One region of the Staphylococcus gallinarum genome, then DNA from elsewhere that is predicted to be linked to it. Evidence: riboswitches for the same ligand, from Rfam matches in the RefSeq annotation. Region 1 holds a riboswitch; each other region holds the start of a gene.
What was found. Region 1 has a riboswitch for thiamine pyrophosphate ahead of JN168_RS00755 (thiamine phosphate synthase). Riboswitches for the same ligand answer to the same signal wherever they lie in the genome.

Region 2: another riboswitch for thiamine pyrophosphate. It lies ahead of JN168_RS08795 (ECF transporter S component); the one in region 1 lies ahead of JN168_RS00755 (thiamine phosphate synthase).
Region 3: another riboswitch for thiamine pyrophosphate. It lies ahead of thiC (phosphomethylpyrimidine synthase ThiC); the one in region 1 lies ahead of JN168_RS00755 (thiamine phosphate synthase).

What each region holds. Positions count from the first base shown of each region.
Region 1 is NZ_CP069082.1:172,581-178,495, reverse strand. Features, by position in the region: gene thiS (sulfur carrier protein ThiS) at 1-64, opposite strand, end outside; gene JN168_RS00760 (NAD(P)/FAD-dependent oxidoreductase) at 48-1,166, opposite strand; gene JN168_RS00755 (thiamine phosphate synthase) at 1,159-1,743, opposite strand; TPP riboswitch at 1,818-1,927, opposite strand; gene xylB (xylulokinase) at 2,090-3,580, opposite strand; gene JN168_RS00745 (antibiotic biosynthesis monooxygenase family protein) at 3,759-4,079, shown strand; gene JN168_RS00740 (AEC family transporter) at 4,293-5,216, opposite strand; partial or broken gene JN168_RS00735 (hypothetical protein) at 5,656-5,742, opposite strand.
Region 2 is NZ_CP069082.1:1,881,180-1,887,094, reverse strand. Features, by position in the region: gene JN168_RS08805 (energy-coupling factor transporter transmembrane component T family protein) at 1-719, opposite strand, end outside; gene JN168_RS08800 (ABC transporter ATP-binding protein) at 712-2,127, opposite strand; gene JN168_RS08795 (ECF transporter S component) at 2,140-2,715, opposite strand; TPP riboswitch at 2,805-2,906, opposite strand; gene graF (glycopeptide resistance-associated protein GraF) at 3,127-3,261, opposite strand; gene auxA (lipoteichoic acid stability factor AuxA) at 3,525-4,826, shown strand; gene JN168_RS08780 (class I SAM-dependent rRNA methyltransferase) at 5,036-5,915, shown strand, end outside.
Region 3 is NZ_CP069082.1:491,627-497,541, forward strand. Features, by position in the region: gene JN168_RS02035 (hypothetical protein) at 521-787, opposite strand; gene JN168_RS02040 (haloacid dehalogenase type II) at 1,053-1,730, shown strand; gene JN168_RS02045 (phosphatase PAP2 family protein) at 2,099-3,001, shown strand; TPP riboswitch at 3,150-3,250, shown strand; gene thiC (phosphomethylpyrimidine synthase ThiC) at 3,357-5,093, shown strand; gene JN168_RS02055 (GNAT family N-acetyltransferase) at 5,430-5,915, opposite strand, start outside.

The DNA.
Region 1 (5,915 bases):
TCAATTCTTGAATATTTAACTCTTTGCTAAATTTAAAGCTGTCACCGTTAATAATGCATTGCATTGTCAACACTCCTCTCAATTCTAAAATCTTGTAAATCTTCTGGACGTTGCCCAGTTAATAACCATTCACACATCAAAGCACCAATATATGGCGATAATAAGATTCCATTGCGATAATGCCCTGTGATAACAAACAAATCTTGCGCCACCTCATCCATAACTGGACGTTCTTCTTTACTATAAGGTCGTATTCCGGACCATTCATGTAGCATCTGACTATCTTTTAATTGAGGTACAATAGTCGATGCTTGATGTAAGAGCCAATCTCTTCCTACCGACGACACTCCGACAGAGTAATCATCAAAGTAACTTGTAGCACCAATCATGTAACGGTGTTGTAACTTTGGAATGATATAGCAACCATTCGTCATAAATAACGTTGTATTCAAATTCAATGTTGGGTGTTCTACGAGTAACGCTTCACCTTTGACACCTGTAACATTATGCGATTGTAAGTGGGGTGACACTAACCTACCACTCCATGCACCACCAGCGACGATAACCTTTTTACCATAAAACGAACCATTCTGTGTCTTCACTTTGTAACCTTGTTTAAGTGATTCAATATGATGCACTTCCGTATGATAACAACGTTCCACGTTCCGCCTTTTTATAGACTCAAGCAGTGCTTTCGTATATCGATTAGCATTGACTTGATGATCGTCCGGTATATACATCGCTTGTTTGCCATTGTTCATAACCTTAGCGTTGGTCAATTCACATAATCTTGAATCCGTTAGCAACTCAATCTGGTCATTATATTGCTTTAAAAATTGATACTGCAATTGAATGTCATGCGCATCAGCTTTCGAGGCGTTTATTTTAATTAAGCCACTGTTTAAATATTCAATATCTAAAGCGACTTCATCCAATAATTCACTTGCTAGTGTTGGAAACATTTGTTGTGATTTACGCGCGATATGATAGAGCGCTGATTCTTGAGTAAATTCATTTTGTGCACCTAACATCCCACCAGCCTTATACGAGGCATGCATGCCAGGTATATCTCGATCAATTATAGCTACATGGACCGAATGTTCACTCAATGCTCTCGCTATCGACATGCCCATAACACCCGAACCAATAATGATGACATCATACATATGCATGCCACACCTCCTTCAATTGCTCTAAATGTGCAACATTATCTTTTTCAAAAAGTGAGATGCCTGCAATACCATCAAAGCCATTTGGCAACTGAGCAATTGTTCGATGATTAATGCCACCTAACGCGACCACTGGAATATCATATTGCAATGCCGCATTAATTTCGTCAGTTGTCCGTGGTGCTATGCCTGGCTTGGATTTCGTTTCAAAGATATGACTAAACAAGACAAAATCTAAACCACGTTGCGCTGCCTCAGCAACCATTCTACTATGGTGCGTTGACTTGCTCACCTGAATATGTGGAAAGCGCTGCTTAAAAAATAAATCTTGATTATTATATTCTTTAAAATGAATCGCGGTTAAAGCACAACGATTTAAAACATCTATATTTTCATGAATAATTACTTTTTCTTTAGGAAATTGATACTGTAGCAACATATTAATCCAATCAACCAATTCGTCTGATGACATTGGAGTTCTAACAATCAAATAATCAATATGTGCTTCAATAGCTAAATAATGCATTATATCCTTTCTTGCTAAATATTTATCTGCTGTTATCGCTACAAACATGCCTTTCACCTCTAATAAATAAAAAAACGTTATTTTTCTGTGTAGAAAAATAACGTTGAATGAACGAATACTAATTGTTTATAACGCCACTTTCCTACGCCAGTACAAACTGGATCAGGTTCAAGGAATCCCTATGTCACTACATCGGTCTCAGCCTTTAATAAAGGCACTTCCAGTGGTTTCTATGAAATTTTAAACTTGCATACGTCACATGTAAATGACATATATAATTAATTTAAACTTAACTCATTATGTATTTATTTTCAAGTTCAACTTAATTCACTTGATAAATTATAAGTTAACTCTATGCTATAGTTTTCAAATTTAATTTTCAAGCAACAAATTTTTATTTTTTTGATAATGACAACAAACTTGAAGTCAATTCACGCGTTTGTGTATATATTTTTTTATACACCTCAAAGTATTGTTGATATTGTTCGTGGCTGTTCTGATTCGGATAGAATACTTGCTCAAAACAGATAAATGACTCCATGATAGCATCTAAATTGTTATACCAATTTAGACCTTTAATCGCGAGTATAGCCGCTCCCATACATGGCCCTTCCTCATACTTCAATCGCTTTACCTTAGCATTAAACATATCTGCTTGCAGTTGTAACCAGAAATCATTTTTAGCGCCTCCACCAATGGCCACCACCTCTGATATTGCCTTACCCTTTGCTCTTAATAGACAAATGGACTCATACAAGGAATAGGTGATACCCTCTATTACTGCACGTGCCATATCACCCCTAGTGTGCAATGCACTGAGCCCGATAAAGCTACCACGTATACTCGAATCTCCATGGGGTGTCCGTTCGCCTGATAAATAAGGCGCAAATAACAAACCATTACTCCCTATATCCGATGCATTTGCCTCTTTAAAAATTTGCTCATATGATACATCATACAAGATATTACTACGCAACCAATTGAGACTATCACCCGCAGCAAGTGTGACACCCATCACATAGGATTGATTAGGGATAACATGTTTGAAAAAATGCAAATTATGTCGATAATGAGTCTTTGCATTACTATCACAACTTAATACAACACCAGAAGTTCCAATACTACATAATGTTTGTTCGTCTTTGATAACACCTGCCCCTAAGGCACCACAAGCATTATCTCCTCCACCAGCAAAGACAGCTACATCCTCTTTCAACCCTAATTTCCGAGCTAATTCTGGAGTTACATAGCCAACAAAATCCTCTGATGCCACCAGGTTCGGAAGTATGTGATCTACAGTAAAGTGCGTGGCCAATTCTTCCGACCACGTTTCTAGCACAGGATCTAAGAGCAGAGTGCTCGATGCATCCGAATACTCCATATGAAGATTGCCCGTCAATTTATATCTAACATAGTCTTTGGGTAATAAAAATGTAGCAATTTGCGCCCAGTTTTCAGGTTCATTTGCTTTAATCCATAATAATTTCGTTAACGTAAACCCTTCTAAAACAGGATTTTCTAACACATAGTCCCCCAATTTCTGCCTTATTTCTACGCATTGTTCAGTCGTTCTAGTATCGTTCCATAAGATTGCATTACGAATAGGTTGATTGTGTTGATCAAGTATTACAAGACTGTGCATTTGACCAGATAATGATATGCCATGTACCTTAACATTCGCCATTTCCGGATCTTGTAGTATTTTTTTAATACACTGAATCGTCGCACTTACCCAATCATCAGGTCGTTGTTCATTATATCCTGCTTGAGGTTGAATCATTTTTAAATGTTCGCTCACAGTTTGTATGACCTTTCCTTGCCTACTTACAGCTATAACCTTTACAGAACCAGTGCCTATATCAATTCCTAATACTGCATCAATCATGCGCATCGTCCCTTTTCAAAGTATTTTTTTGATAAAAAATAGCATGTTATACGTTTTAATTTTTTATACGACATATTTATAACACGTTTAAATAAAAAATCAAATTCAATTAAAATTACTAGAGAAAAAAATTTAAAAGTGCTAGCATTAATAAATATTTAACTTTAGGAGGAAATACATGTTTATTACAGAAGTCGCATTTTCTACAAATAAAGAAAATGAAGATAGATTATACAATAAAGCCAAAAAGAATTTAGCTGAATTAAACGACAACGTTAAAGGGCTCATTGATGCTGAAGTGTGGACGAAATCAAAGGCTGATGAAGTTGAATATGTCATTGTTAGTAAGTGGCAAGAGAAAAAAGATTTCCAAACTTGGGTAGCAAGACCTGAACACGTCGAAGAACATAAAGAAATGAATAAAAAAATTAAAAGCGGCGAAAGTGAACCAAGTCCATTCAAAAAAGTATTAAAGCAATATTCTGTTGTAGAATTTTAAATTTATAGCTTTTTAATATAATATCTAAAGTTGTACTTAAACATATGCTTTAGATATAAAGAAATGGAGCAGTACAGATGTCGATTGGACAAATCGATTTACTGATACTACTCCATTTTTTCGTACATATTCCTATGTTAGATTATGCTTAAGTATTTCTTGAACACTGCATATTCAGCATAAATTCACTACATATGAGTTTATTAATTCGGTTTAAAATAATAACTTTGAGCAGTAGATGACCACAACAACTGTCACAGAACTTAATAACGTGGATAAAAAGACAATTTCAGCTGCTAACTCTGGGTGATTATCATATTCTTGGGCAATCACAGAACTATTGACAGACGTTGGCATCGCAGAAGTGATGAATAACGCTTGAGCAATCACACCCTCAAGTCCCATCAATTCAATAATTCCCCAGGCAATAATTGGTCCAATTACTAGTCTTACAAAAATAAAGGCATATGCTGCAGACCATTTAAAGCTAAATTTAATTCTCGCAATTTGTGCACCTAACATCAACAAAGCAATCGCGATCATAGCGTCTGCCACGTAATTTGCAGGTGTCCAGATAAATTTAGGGATGGGAACATGCGTATAATTCAAGATGATTGCCAATAATAAGGCATAAAGTACAGGCATTTTAAAGTAACCCAATAGTGCCTTTAACTTTCCGATACGCAATGATTGAATTGCGAACACACCGTATGAAAAGGTAAAGATATTTTGCATGGATAACACCAATACCTGAACAGACATTGCTAATGGATCCCCTTTAAATACAAGATCATTTACCGGGACACCATAATTTCCAGAATTAAAAAAGAGCACACTGTTAGTCAAAGTAGTTACTTCCCCTTTGTCACCTTTTGAAAATTTAGCAAGTAATCGCCCAATGATATATAAAACAATTATGTATAATACAAAAAATACAACTATGTAAAATAATAAACTCAAAGCAAAGTGGGTCTTATAGAATTTAACAAAAATAAATCCAGGTACAAAGACATAAATATTTAACTTTGCTAAAGTGTTTAAATCTAAATCAAATTTATGCTGCAGTATAAATCCTAAAATTATCATAATAAAAATAGGCAATAATACCGTTTCTAAAATATATAACATTTCACTCACAACATAACCCCCTTTGCTTAAAATTATACATGAGATAGTTACGTTTGTAATAAAAAGGGAACCTAATAACCATAAATTTGACCGGACAAAACCAATTAATATATACATACTACTTCTCAATAATTTGAAAAATGTTTCATGTAAAACATTTACTAAATAATGTATCGACATTATCATTCATTTCTCATAACTCTAAAACATTGATATAGCAACATTTATTTAGCATCTCGCATGTCTCACGTTAGACAACCCTCAGTGTTACCTCCTCATGATAACCATCAAGCTCCACTAGTTAACCTTTAATTTATTATAAGCTTGGTGATTACTGTCAAAGTAATAGATATACTAAGTAACAGTATAATCAATAAAAAAACTGCATCTAAAAAACTGATATCAGTTTCTAAATGCAGCATTTCATTTATATATTTACCATAAATTATTTCTTACGGTTTCTTTTTTTCTCTTCTAAAATTGCCATCACTATAAAACCAACTACTAGAAGGGGTGATAGCATTACTAATACCATCATTTGTCTCACCTCATTTAAAACTGTGTAATGATCAATATAAAAGTGACGCTACAGTCAGTTACAATACACGACCGAAATGTCATCTTTTTCATTTTGCTCCCCCACGGTTTCATTGAGTAATACCACAATGAATAAGTTAATCATAGCCCATTTAATAACTTTAAGTCACT
Region 2 (5,915 bases), 1.2 Mb from region 1:
ATTATTATGACAAAGAGAATATCTTTATAAGAAAACGGGGCGTAATAATAGTAAGTACGTTTTCCGTCTTTAAAGCCCTTTTTCTCCATGGCAACTGATAGTTGATGTGCTTTTCGAATATTTTGACTTAATAATGGGATAATTAAATGTTTCATCCGTTTTAAACCACTGTAATTGCTTCGGTCTATCATTTGATAGCGCATCTTCACTGATTTTCTTAGCTCGATTAAAGAGCTAAACATAAGCGGAACCATACGAATTGCAGCCATAAATGCATAGGCAACTTTAGGTTTGACCTTTAAATGTTGCATGAGACTGTAAAAAATCATAACAATTTGTGAAGTGAAAGCAATAAGAATACCGAAAAATGCAACAGTTGAAGTACGCATTGCCAAATGCAACCCTCTATATAAACTTTCAGTTGTGATATGAATGAAACCTAGTTTAAACAGTGTATGTGTACCATCACCATAGAAAATCATAAATAAGGCGGAAATGATACTAAAGATGACTGTGAAAAATACAAAAGGTAACGTGATCTTAAATTTTATACCGTTAAATATGAGCATAAATATTAAGATTAATGACATAAAGTAAACCATATAATCAAATTCATGTATTAATATAACGAAGAAAAATAACAATACACCAAGTAATAACTTCGTGATGATATTAACATCGTCTACGAAGGACTGTTTCTTCTTCCATTGATCAAACATTAATATCACCTATTTCTTCTATTAAGAATTGATTTTCAACATTAAACTTTCGAGTAGCATATCGTGAGATTATCTCGTTATCATGTGTGACCATTATAATTGTTTGGCCCGATTGAACACGCTTTTGGAATAGTTTAATTAAATTAAATGTATTATGGCTATCTAGTCCAAATGTAGGTTCATCTAACAAGATGAATCTTGAAGATGAACTTAGCGCTATTGCTACACTTAAGCGTCTTTTCTGACCAATAGAAAGTTCGAAAGGGTGCTGCGTTTGTACAGAATTGAGTTGTAATGTTGTTAACATATTTTCAGTTTCTTGTTTGGCTTGTTCAACTGTGTTTTGTTTATTTTTAAATTGAATATAAATTTCATCATATACTGAGTTTGTAATAAATTGAGATTCAGGATTCTGATAAACTAAGTACATGTGTTGCGCAGCTTGCTTAATTTTTGTGATTTTTTTGTTATCTATGAATAAGTCACCTGAATATTTCAGGAGTTGCATCATCGATTCGAGTAATGTCGTTTTACCCGTTCCATTACGTCCTGTTATGGTAATCCATTCACCTGATTTAATTGATAATTCAGGGATTTGTAATAACCGTCTTTTTCCACGTTGTATCGTAATATCTTGGAAATTTACAACGCTCTGAGTTGTAAAGTGCTGTGAGTGTTTATTTAAAGGCTTTGGTGCGTAATCCCATGCATGTGGATGCCAGACACCATATTCGGATAATAGTGACTCATAGTGCTTTAAAATGATTTCAGGTGTCTCATCGGCAATGATTTCACCATCATAATTGAAGAGTATGACACGATCAATGTGTTGCCATATATGCGCTACTTTATGTTCGACAATAATCACTGTTTTGTTATCCCATATTTGTTTGATTTTTTGCCATAAATCTTCAGTGGCATAAACATCCAACATTGCTGTAGGTTCATCTAAGAAAAGTGTGTTTGTTTCTTGTAAAATAGTCTCGGCTATCGCTAGTTTTTGTTTCATACCACCACTCAATTGATTGATGTATTGATTTTTATCAACGTCTAAATCAACTGCAGCCAAAGCATTGTCGATACGTTCATCCATTTCTTCTCTAGGAACTTGTAAATTTTCCATTACAAATGCCAATTCTTCATATACTTTAGGCATACAAAATTGTGTATCTGGATCTTGGAAAATGACCCCACAATCTTTGTCTATATGAAGGTCGTCATATTTCATTGGAAGGTCTACTAATTCTGGTAGAATACCACTTAACACATTGAGTAAAGTACTTTTACCTGAACCAGATGGCCCAAGTAAAAGTACCTTTTCTTTACTATTTATATTTAAGTTTAAATTATTGAATATTTTTTTATCTGCATTTGGATATTTTAATCGTAAATTTTTTATGGATATCAATATTGTGACTCCTTATAGATTGTCGTAGTCATGTTTCGTAGCTGGTCTAAATAATTTTGTAACACCAGTTTGGTCGAGGGCTCTGACGATATAATAGGAAAGGAGTCCAGCTACAACAATTCCACTAATTACTCTACAACCTATATATAAAGCTAAGTTCCAACCTGCAATCTCTCCTAAATAACCATATGCAAAATCAATTGGTAGCGTTGCAATTGCAGTTAAGAATCCTGCTAACATTGCTACCATTGCACTACGTGATTTATATCTAAAAATTAAAAAGATAATTTCACAGGCTAAGCCTTGAACTAATGCATAAATCATTGTAGCAATGTCGAAACGTCCCATAATAATTGTTTCTCCTGCACCTGCAGCAAATTCAGCAAGTAAGGCAATACCTGCCTTTGGAATGATGAGATAAGCAACTACGGCCGCCATAAACCAAGCGCCATACGTTAATTCTTCAAGATGCAAACCTGTAATTTGAACTGCCTTATAAACAAAGTTCCAGAGATTATAAATCACTGCAAATACCACTGCAATCAATACAGTAACAAGTATTTCAGATAGTTTTAAACCTTTTGACATAATACTTTCCTCCCAAATAAAAAAACGCACAACCTTCTAGAAAAAGTGCGCGCTTAGATATTGGCATACAGATACTCAAATAAATTATTCAGTATCGCAATACACTTTCCTACGCTAGTTTAATCTAGATCAGGTTCAAAGGGTTTGAGGGTATACCTCATCTCAGTCACAAAACACCCCTAGTGCGAATGTTATATTTAAATTTAATTATAATGTATGACTTTTTCAATATTATGTCAAGGTTACTTTTTTAATAAAAGGGTAAATAACAAGTTAATAAATCGTATGAATTGGTGTTTGTATAGCTGAAGTTTTGGTGTTAAATAGGGTTGATAGACATATAAATAGGGTGATGCATAAAGCATCACCCTAAATCTTTATAATGTTTGACATTATAAACGTTTATTTAAATTAATCCAATGTGTCTTGAATATTCTTTTTAGTTTCCTCTACATCATCTGATGATGACTCTTTTTGTTCTTTTAATTTTTCTTCTGCTTCTTTTGCTTGTTCAGCAGCTTTTTTGTTTAATTCTTCTTTACTCATATGTGACACTCCTTATTGATGTTTGATTATATAGATGGTATACCACATAATATTAACTATAAACATAGCTTGATTGTGCTGTGTTTTACATTAAATTTTAAAACAAAAAATAAAATTAACGAATTTAATGAAATAATTGTTTAATATCATTAGTAATGTGGAATTTTGACAATACAACTAATCTATCATACTAAAGACTTATTTATTAGATTATTAAAGACAAGAACTAAATGTTAATATATAATAACTTTGAGGTGAATGGTATGTCTTTTATAAAGAAACACGCCGAGATACTATATAGCTATATCATAGGCATCGTTTCGCTTTTCACAGGTCTCATCATTTTGGTTAATTTACCTTTAATTCATAAATTGAATGGTAAAGGTAAACCAGAGTTACATATCCATAATGTATGGGATTTTATTAATGCTTTTTTCAGTGAAATAATTAGGGTGATGAGTAACTATATAGGGAACTTCCCAATAGTAAGCGCCATAATCATTATTTTATTTGGTGTCGTTGTCCTATTATTAGGTATGACACTGTATAGAACGACAGGTTATGACTATGATATTTCAATCTTCTTTTTAGTTATTGGAATTTTATTTTTCTTAATTACACTAATTTTAATGACGCAAGTTTATAGTTTCTTTGCTATTATTTTTGTCATTCCTTTTGCTGTGCATATTGGTTACATTGTGTATAAGGATGAGTTAAATAAGCATCATAGAAAGTACCATTATTTATGGATTATTTTCACATATGGTATTAGTTATTTATTAACGCAAATCGTGCTTTATGGCAGAATTGATAGTGACGAGATTGTCCCAGTTGATATTCTTAGTGTTAACACATTTTTCTTAATAATGTGGTTGTTAGGTCAAATGGCAATTTGGAACTTCTTATTCTTGAGAAGATCACTGCCTTTAACTAAAGAGGAATTGGGTGAGGAAGCCCCAGAGCTTTCTAGAGCTAGTAAAGACTCGGTATCAAATCAAACTAAAGAACATTGGAAAAATTTACAAGACAAAACTACAGAATTTACACGTAAAACAAGAAGAAGTGTGGATATTCAAAAGGCTAGAGAAAAGAAAGATAAGTTTATCGAAAAATGGAAGAATAAAATTGATATTCAAGAGGACGATGTTCCAAATTGGATGAAGAAACCAAAATGGTTAAAGCGCGCATATGTAGAACTTATGTGTGGTGCGGTATTACTATTCTTTACATTAATTGAATTCAATAATAGAAATTCATTATTTGTGTCAGGAGACTGGGAAATTTCACAGACGCAATATGTAATTGAATGGGTAACATTGTTCTTACTAATGATTATTATTATTGTATATATTTTAACGACACTTACAAATTTCTTACGCGGCAGATTCTATTATCTTCAATTGTTTATGGTAAGCATATTATTCTTTAAATTGTTAACAGAATTTGTAAATATTATGGTTCATGGATTGTTATTATCAATATTCATTACACCGATTTTATTTATCATGTTAATAGCAGTTATTGTTGCGTTTACGATTAAGTTACGACAACCTGCAAATGATTAAAGTATGATGTGAGTAGACGTTACCTATCTTCCTATATGATTTAGGAAGGTAGGTTTTTTTATGTATTTAAGTAAAGTTGAGTAACGGTATCTGACATTACTAAAAAGTACTGATATAATTAGATTTTTAATGTAACAATGTATATGAAATGATAGAATAGATAAGCAAATTAAAATCATACTAAATAGTAGAAAGGCTGTCATAATATTATGAAAACTGCCACATTAAATAAAGGAAAAGAAACAAAATATTTAAATCAATATCCATTAGTCGAAGCGGATGATATATATGATCATGACCATTTGAAAGAAGGGGATTTATTTTATATCGTTAACGATCAAGGTATTTATATTGCTACAGCATATGTAGGAAGACAACATAAGGGACTTGGTTGGGTATTAAGTTATGAGCAAGACGAAGAAATTAATATACCATTTTTTGAAAGATTGTTTGAACTAGCAAAAGAAGAAAGAACTTATTTCTATAATATAGACGGTACAAATGCTTTTAGATTATTTAATGGTGAAGGTGATGGCATAGGTGGATTGACAATAGATAACTATAATGGTCATCTATTAATTCAATGGTATTCTAAAGGCATTTATAAATTCAGGTATCAAATATTAGAAGCATTAAAAACAGTGTTTGATTATACTTCTATTTTTGAAAAAATGCGTTTCAAAGATGCTGAGATTATAGGTGGTTTTGTAGAAGGAGTAGCTCCAGAATTCCCAATTGTAATCGAAGAAAACTTTACTTTTTATAATATAGATTTAGATGATGGTCCAATGACTGGAATATTTTTAGATCAAAAAGAAGTAAGAAAAAAATTAAAAGAGCACTATTCTGATAATCGCAACATTCTTAATGTGTTTAGTTATACGGGAGCATTTTCAGTTGTTGCGGCAGACAATGCCAAAAATACGACAAGTGTAGATTTAGCCAATCGTTCTAGACCTTTAACTGAAGAGAACTTTGGTTTGAATGGCATTGATCCTAAATCACAATATATTTACGTTATGGATACTTTTGATTTTTATGGCTATGCGAAAAGGCATGATTTATTTTACGACACAATTGTTGTTGATC
Region 3 (5,915 bases), 320 kb from region 1:
TACATCTGTAATAAGAAAAAAGAATGATAATCCCACATTATTATTAAAGTGACGATATAAATTAATAAATAGCACTTTTGCGGAGAATTTTTCAAAAATTGTAAGTAAATTAATAATAATTTGAAGTGGTGTAGTAATAAACGTATAATCTTAGCATTAATATGTTAAAAGATAAAAAAAGAGATCTAAAAACACTGCCTGAAAGTGACTTTAGATCTCTTATTATTTTCGTCCATAGGAACGAAGTTATACTGAGAATGTTGTGTTATTTACTTTGTTTAAATGGGTGCATAAAGTTTAATTCTGGGAATGGAATATAACTATGATGATAGATGGCAAGTTAAATAGCCGTTTATAACACATAAAATACATCCTCACACAATATTATATAACTAATAATCTTCTAATACAATATACAATTATTTTGTTATTTAATTTATTCTGGGCTTTAACTGAGCTGTTTGCTATTAAGGGTACACGAATTGTCAGATTAAACGAATGAGAAAACTTATAATAAGATTTATTTGCTGTCTTTTCTATATAGATCATATGCTTTGTAAAGAAATAAAATAATCGTAATGACTAAGAATAGAGTAAATAGACCATTGAAGATGGAATTGCTATAAATTTTAAAAATTGTAATAGAACTTAAGCCTTCTAAAAATACTGAACCGGTTGTTTTAATTTCAAAAAGATCAAATGCAAGTAGCGTTAATGAGATAAGCGTCATGTATCCGAGCGTAATAATAAAGAGGTTAAACAAATCGACGAAAAATATTTTTCTCATAACAACCAGCCTCCTCTCTTACTTTTATATTGCCAACTAATCAATGATTTAAAGCTTGGTTTAATATAATTTACATAAAATTTACAATCAATAATTAGGTGGTATACAGAGTGGTTGTCGAACAAATATAATATTTATTGATAATAAATTAACTAAAATTACAAGATTCGTAAACAAATTTAATTCTAAATTGTTTTGAATGTGTGTTTATTGTGTAAAATAATAAGTAAGTTTCATTTTTATGGAGTTGCAGAGGAGGGAAAGTATGTATAAGGCTATTATTTTTGATGTGTATGGTACTTTGTTTGATATGGATTCATTAAAAAATGAAATGATTGAGTTTGATGAAGATACTGCAACAAAGATTACTAAGTTATGGCAAAAGACTCAATTAAGACATATGTTTATGAGGCAGGTTATGCAAAGATATATCCCTTTTGATGAATTGACGAAAGACTCACTACGACATACTTTAAATGTTTATGATATTCAATATAATAGAGAAGATATTAATAGATTGTTTGAAGCGTTTTTTAATTTAAATTATTACAAGGAGATACCTAAATCATTAGCCAATTTAAGAGATAAAAATATTGATGTAGGTATACTATCAAATGGTAATGATAATATGTTAATGCCACTCATAGATAATTCAGAACTAGGTGGTTATATCGACACACTTATTAGTGTTAATGAAATTAAACAATATAAACCGAGTGCTGCAAGTTATGCACTTGTATTAGAGTATTATCATATGAATAGAGAAGATATATTATTTGTCTCTTCAAACTCATGGGATATTACTGGTGCTAGTAACTTTGGATTTGATACAGCTTGGGTAAATCGAACAAATAAAAAGTTTGATGTAAACGGTCCAACACCAACGATAACGGTAAGTAATGTGAGCGAAATGGTGAAATGGCTAGAGTTAAATCATAAATAAAAAAGCAGTAAAATTCATGTTTAAGTCGACATGAATTTACTGCTTTTTTTATATTTAGCGAAGCTAAATATGCTTATAAAAATAAGGAGAACTTTAAAATTAAAAAAACTATATTCGCTACACAAATAATATATCATGAATAAATGATATTGTGACCTAACAGTTATGTCACATTTAGAATTTCACTATGGAATTTAGGCTTCCAATAATATAAAAAGATTGCAGTTATCTCTACAAAGATCATGAAAATTTTAGTTAATTCAAACATACATAAGCATAAAATGGGTATGGTTAAGCAGTAATAAAATTCATGAATAATAAAATAGTTATTAAAATTATTATTAAAAGATATTAATTAGGAGGGCATCATGGTTATTTCAAAAAGGTTCACAGCAATTGCATTACCTGTATTTTGCATTATTTTAGTACTCGCTTTATTTATTGATTTGCCAGTATCTAAACATTTTATGAATCAAAATTCAATCTTTGGGACAGTATTTCAAGATTTAGGTCTTTTTCCGCCAACTGTTATTTTGATTCTTTCAATGATTATTTTGAATTTTTATGTGTTTTCAAAGTTTGAAAGTAAATTGATTAAATATATCATTTTATTTTTATCTTTTATTTATACTTTGATAAAAGCTAATACTTTGGTATCTGAAACATTTAAATATATCTTTGCAACAATGGACAATATTGAACGACATAAGCCATTAGGTGTGGCTAGTAATGAAGGTGATACCAGTAATGCATTACCAATGGGGCTAAGTTTCTTAATCACATTCATTTTACTTATGTTAATTACATTATTTGTTACAAAATTTTGGTTACAACAAGTGACTCAAACAGAGATAGAAAGATTAGTTCGCGTTGCATTTGTTAGCTTTTTTGTATTATTAGTAGGATTAGAAACGATTGATAGTTTGAAGGAATTATGGGGGCGAGCAAGACCTTATGAAATTGGTCATGACGGCGCACATTTTACAAATTGGCTTACAATCAATGGTAATACTGGTCACAGTTCATTTCCATCTGGTCATACAACTGATGCGGCTTATTTAATGTTTTGGGCATTTTACTTTAAAACACGTGTTGCCCAAAAGCGTATGTTTATTATTGCATTTATGTTTACTATTATCATGTGTGTGAGTCGTTTACGTATTGGTGCACATTTCTTAGGCGATGTAACCATGGCCTTTACATTAATTACTTTATTGATGATAGCAGCAGATTATATGATTTATAAATGGAATGCAAAACACTTACATTAAAATAGAACAGAACATTAATATAAGTACCTAGGATTCTGTTTGTTAAACAGAATCCTAGGTACTTATTGTATTAGATTATGTTTATATTAATTTTCAAATTTATTTGTAATTATTTTTTATTAGTGTTAAGTTTAATTTAGAATTTAATAAGAATTGCTAGGGGTGCTTGTTAGCTGAAAGAGACATTAGTCTCAACCCTTTGAACCTGATCTGGTTAGTACCAGCGTAGGGAAGCAGAAAAGTACAGTATAAATGGAAAGTCTATAGAGTAGATTTTTATTTACTGTCGCTTCACTAAATATGTGATTTTCGACCAGGTCTCCTAGCAATAATAAAATGCTAAGGAGTTTTTTTTATGAAACAAGAAAAAATAGAATTAAAAAAGCAATTTCCATCAAGTCAAAGGATTTGGGTGAGTGGAGAAGATTCAGATATTCAAGTTCCATTTAGAGAGATACAACTTTCACCAACAGTAACAGAAGAAGGAACAACGGTTAACAAACCGGTGTTAGTCTATGACACTGCAGGTCCATATCATGATACTAGTTATACAGTTGACGTGCAAAAAGGTATACCCAAATTAAGAACACCATGGATAGAAGATAGAAATGATACATTGGAATATGAAGGTAGGAAAATTGTCTCACTGGATAACGGATTTAAATCTAATAATCATAAAAAATTTGTCGAGACACCATTTAAATATCAACCGAAAAAGGCAAAAACAGGACAAAATGTTACACAAATGCATTATGCGAAACAAGGTATTATCACGAAAGAAATGAAATTTGTAGCTAAACGAGAAGATGTCTCACCTGAATATGTGCGTTCAGAAATTGCACGAGGACGTGCGATTATTCCTAATAATGTCAATCACCCTGAATCAGAACCAATGATTATAGGTAAAAACTTTCAAGTGAAAATAAATGCTAATATTGGTAATTCGGCAGTCAGTTCTTCTATAGAAGCTGAAATAGAAAAGTTGGTTTGGGGCATTCATTGGGGGGCAGATACGATTATGGATTTATCTACTGGTAAAAATATCCATGCTACGAGAGAATATCTATTGAGAAATTCCCCTGTTCCTGTTGGCACTGTGCCTATCTATCAAGCATTAGAAAAGGTAGATGGTTCTGCTAAGGACTTAACTTGGGAAATTTATCGCGATACTTTAATTGAACAAGCAGAACAAGGCGTTGACTACTTCACGATACACGCAGGCGTATTATTACGTTATGTCCCGACAACAGTGGATAGATTAACTGGTATTGTTTCAAGAGGTGGATCTATCATGGCACAATGGTGTTTAGCGCATCATGAAGAAAGCTTTTTATATACACATTTTGAAGAAATTTGTGAAATAATGAGCCGTTATGATATTGCAATTTCTCTTGGAGATGGATTAAGACCCGGGTCAATATATGATGCAAATGATGAGAGCCAAATTCTGGAATTAAAGACATTAGGGGAATTAACTGCAATAGCTTGGGAATATGACGTACAAGTGATGATTGAAGGGCCAGGACATGTTCCGATGCATAAAATAAAGGAAAATCAAGACTTAGCTGATTTCCATTGTCAAGAAGCGCCTTTTTACACATTAGGTCCATTAACAACAGATATTGCACCAGCCTATGACCATATTACGTCTGCAATCGGGGCAGCCCAAATTGCTAGTTATGGTACAGCAATGCTTTGTTATGTTACTCCAAAAGAGCATCTGGGATTACCTAATAAAGACGATGTGAGAGAAGGTGTTGTCACGTATAAGATTGCAGCACATGCAGCTGACTTGGCAAAAGGTGTCAAAGGAGCACAACAAAGAGATGATGAAATTAGTAGAGCACGATTTGAATTTAGATGGTACGATCAATTTAATCTGTCGCTAGATCCTGATAAGGCACGTTCATATCATGATGAAACACTACCTGCTGAAGCAGCAAAGGTTGCCCATTTCTGCAGTATGTGTGGGCCTAAATTCTGTTCGATGCGTATCTCTCACGATTTAAGAAAGCACAATGATTTAAAAGAAGAAGGATTGAAACAAAAGTCTGAAGAATTTGTTTCAAAAGGTAGTAGGATTTACCGTTAGAGATAGAGTTTTGGGCGAAAATTCCCATTCTTAAAATAAGAGAACTATGCTATGAAGTGATGCTCCCTTTAAAGTAGTTACTGAAAAACGTAAACTTTGAAGGGAGCTTTTTATGATCCCAAAAGAAAATGAGCTTTACTCAAATATAACCACAGCGCATTATAAATTATATAATAATAGCGGTATAAAATATTGAGAAGTATTAGGTCGAGACTCCTAAGGAAGCAGTGTCAGTTGAAGGCCGAGGCTGAGACGGCATCTTAGGAAAGTGAGATAATAATATAAATATTGTAAAGTAAATCTTCTAGCTAAAAGTCTGAATGTATATAGCACAAATTAATGTTTCGTACTTTGAGAAGGATTTAAATCTAATTGATAGAATGCTAAATCTAACCATTTATCAAATTTATAACCTACATTTTGAATGGTTCCAGAATGTTTGAATTTAAATTTTTTATGCAAGTAAATACTATAATCATTCGTAGCGTCAATGCCTGCAACAAGTGTTCTATAGCCATTATTACGAGCAGTTTGGATGATTTCAGCCAGCAATTGTGATGCAATCCCTTTTCCTCTATGATGTTTATTTACATAAATAGAGTGTTCAATAGAATATTGATAAGCGGGCCAATCTCTAAATGTACCATAAGTAGCGAAGGCTATCGCTTCACCTCTTTCATCGTATACAAGAACAGGCTCTTGTTTATTAAGTTTATTTTCAAACCAAGTTTCACGTGATGCCAAAGTTTGAGGTTTATAAGTATAAACAGCGGTAGTATTCAAGATCGCATCGTTGTATATTTCTAGTATATTCGGTAAATC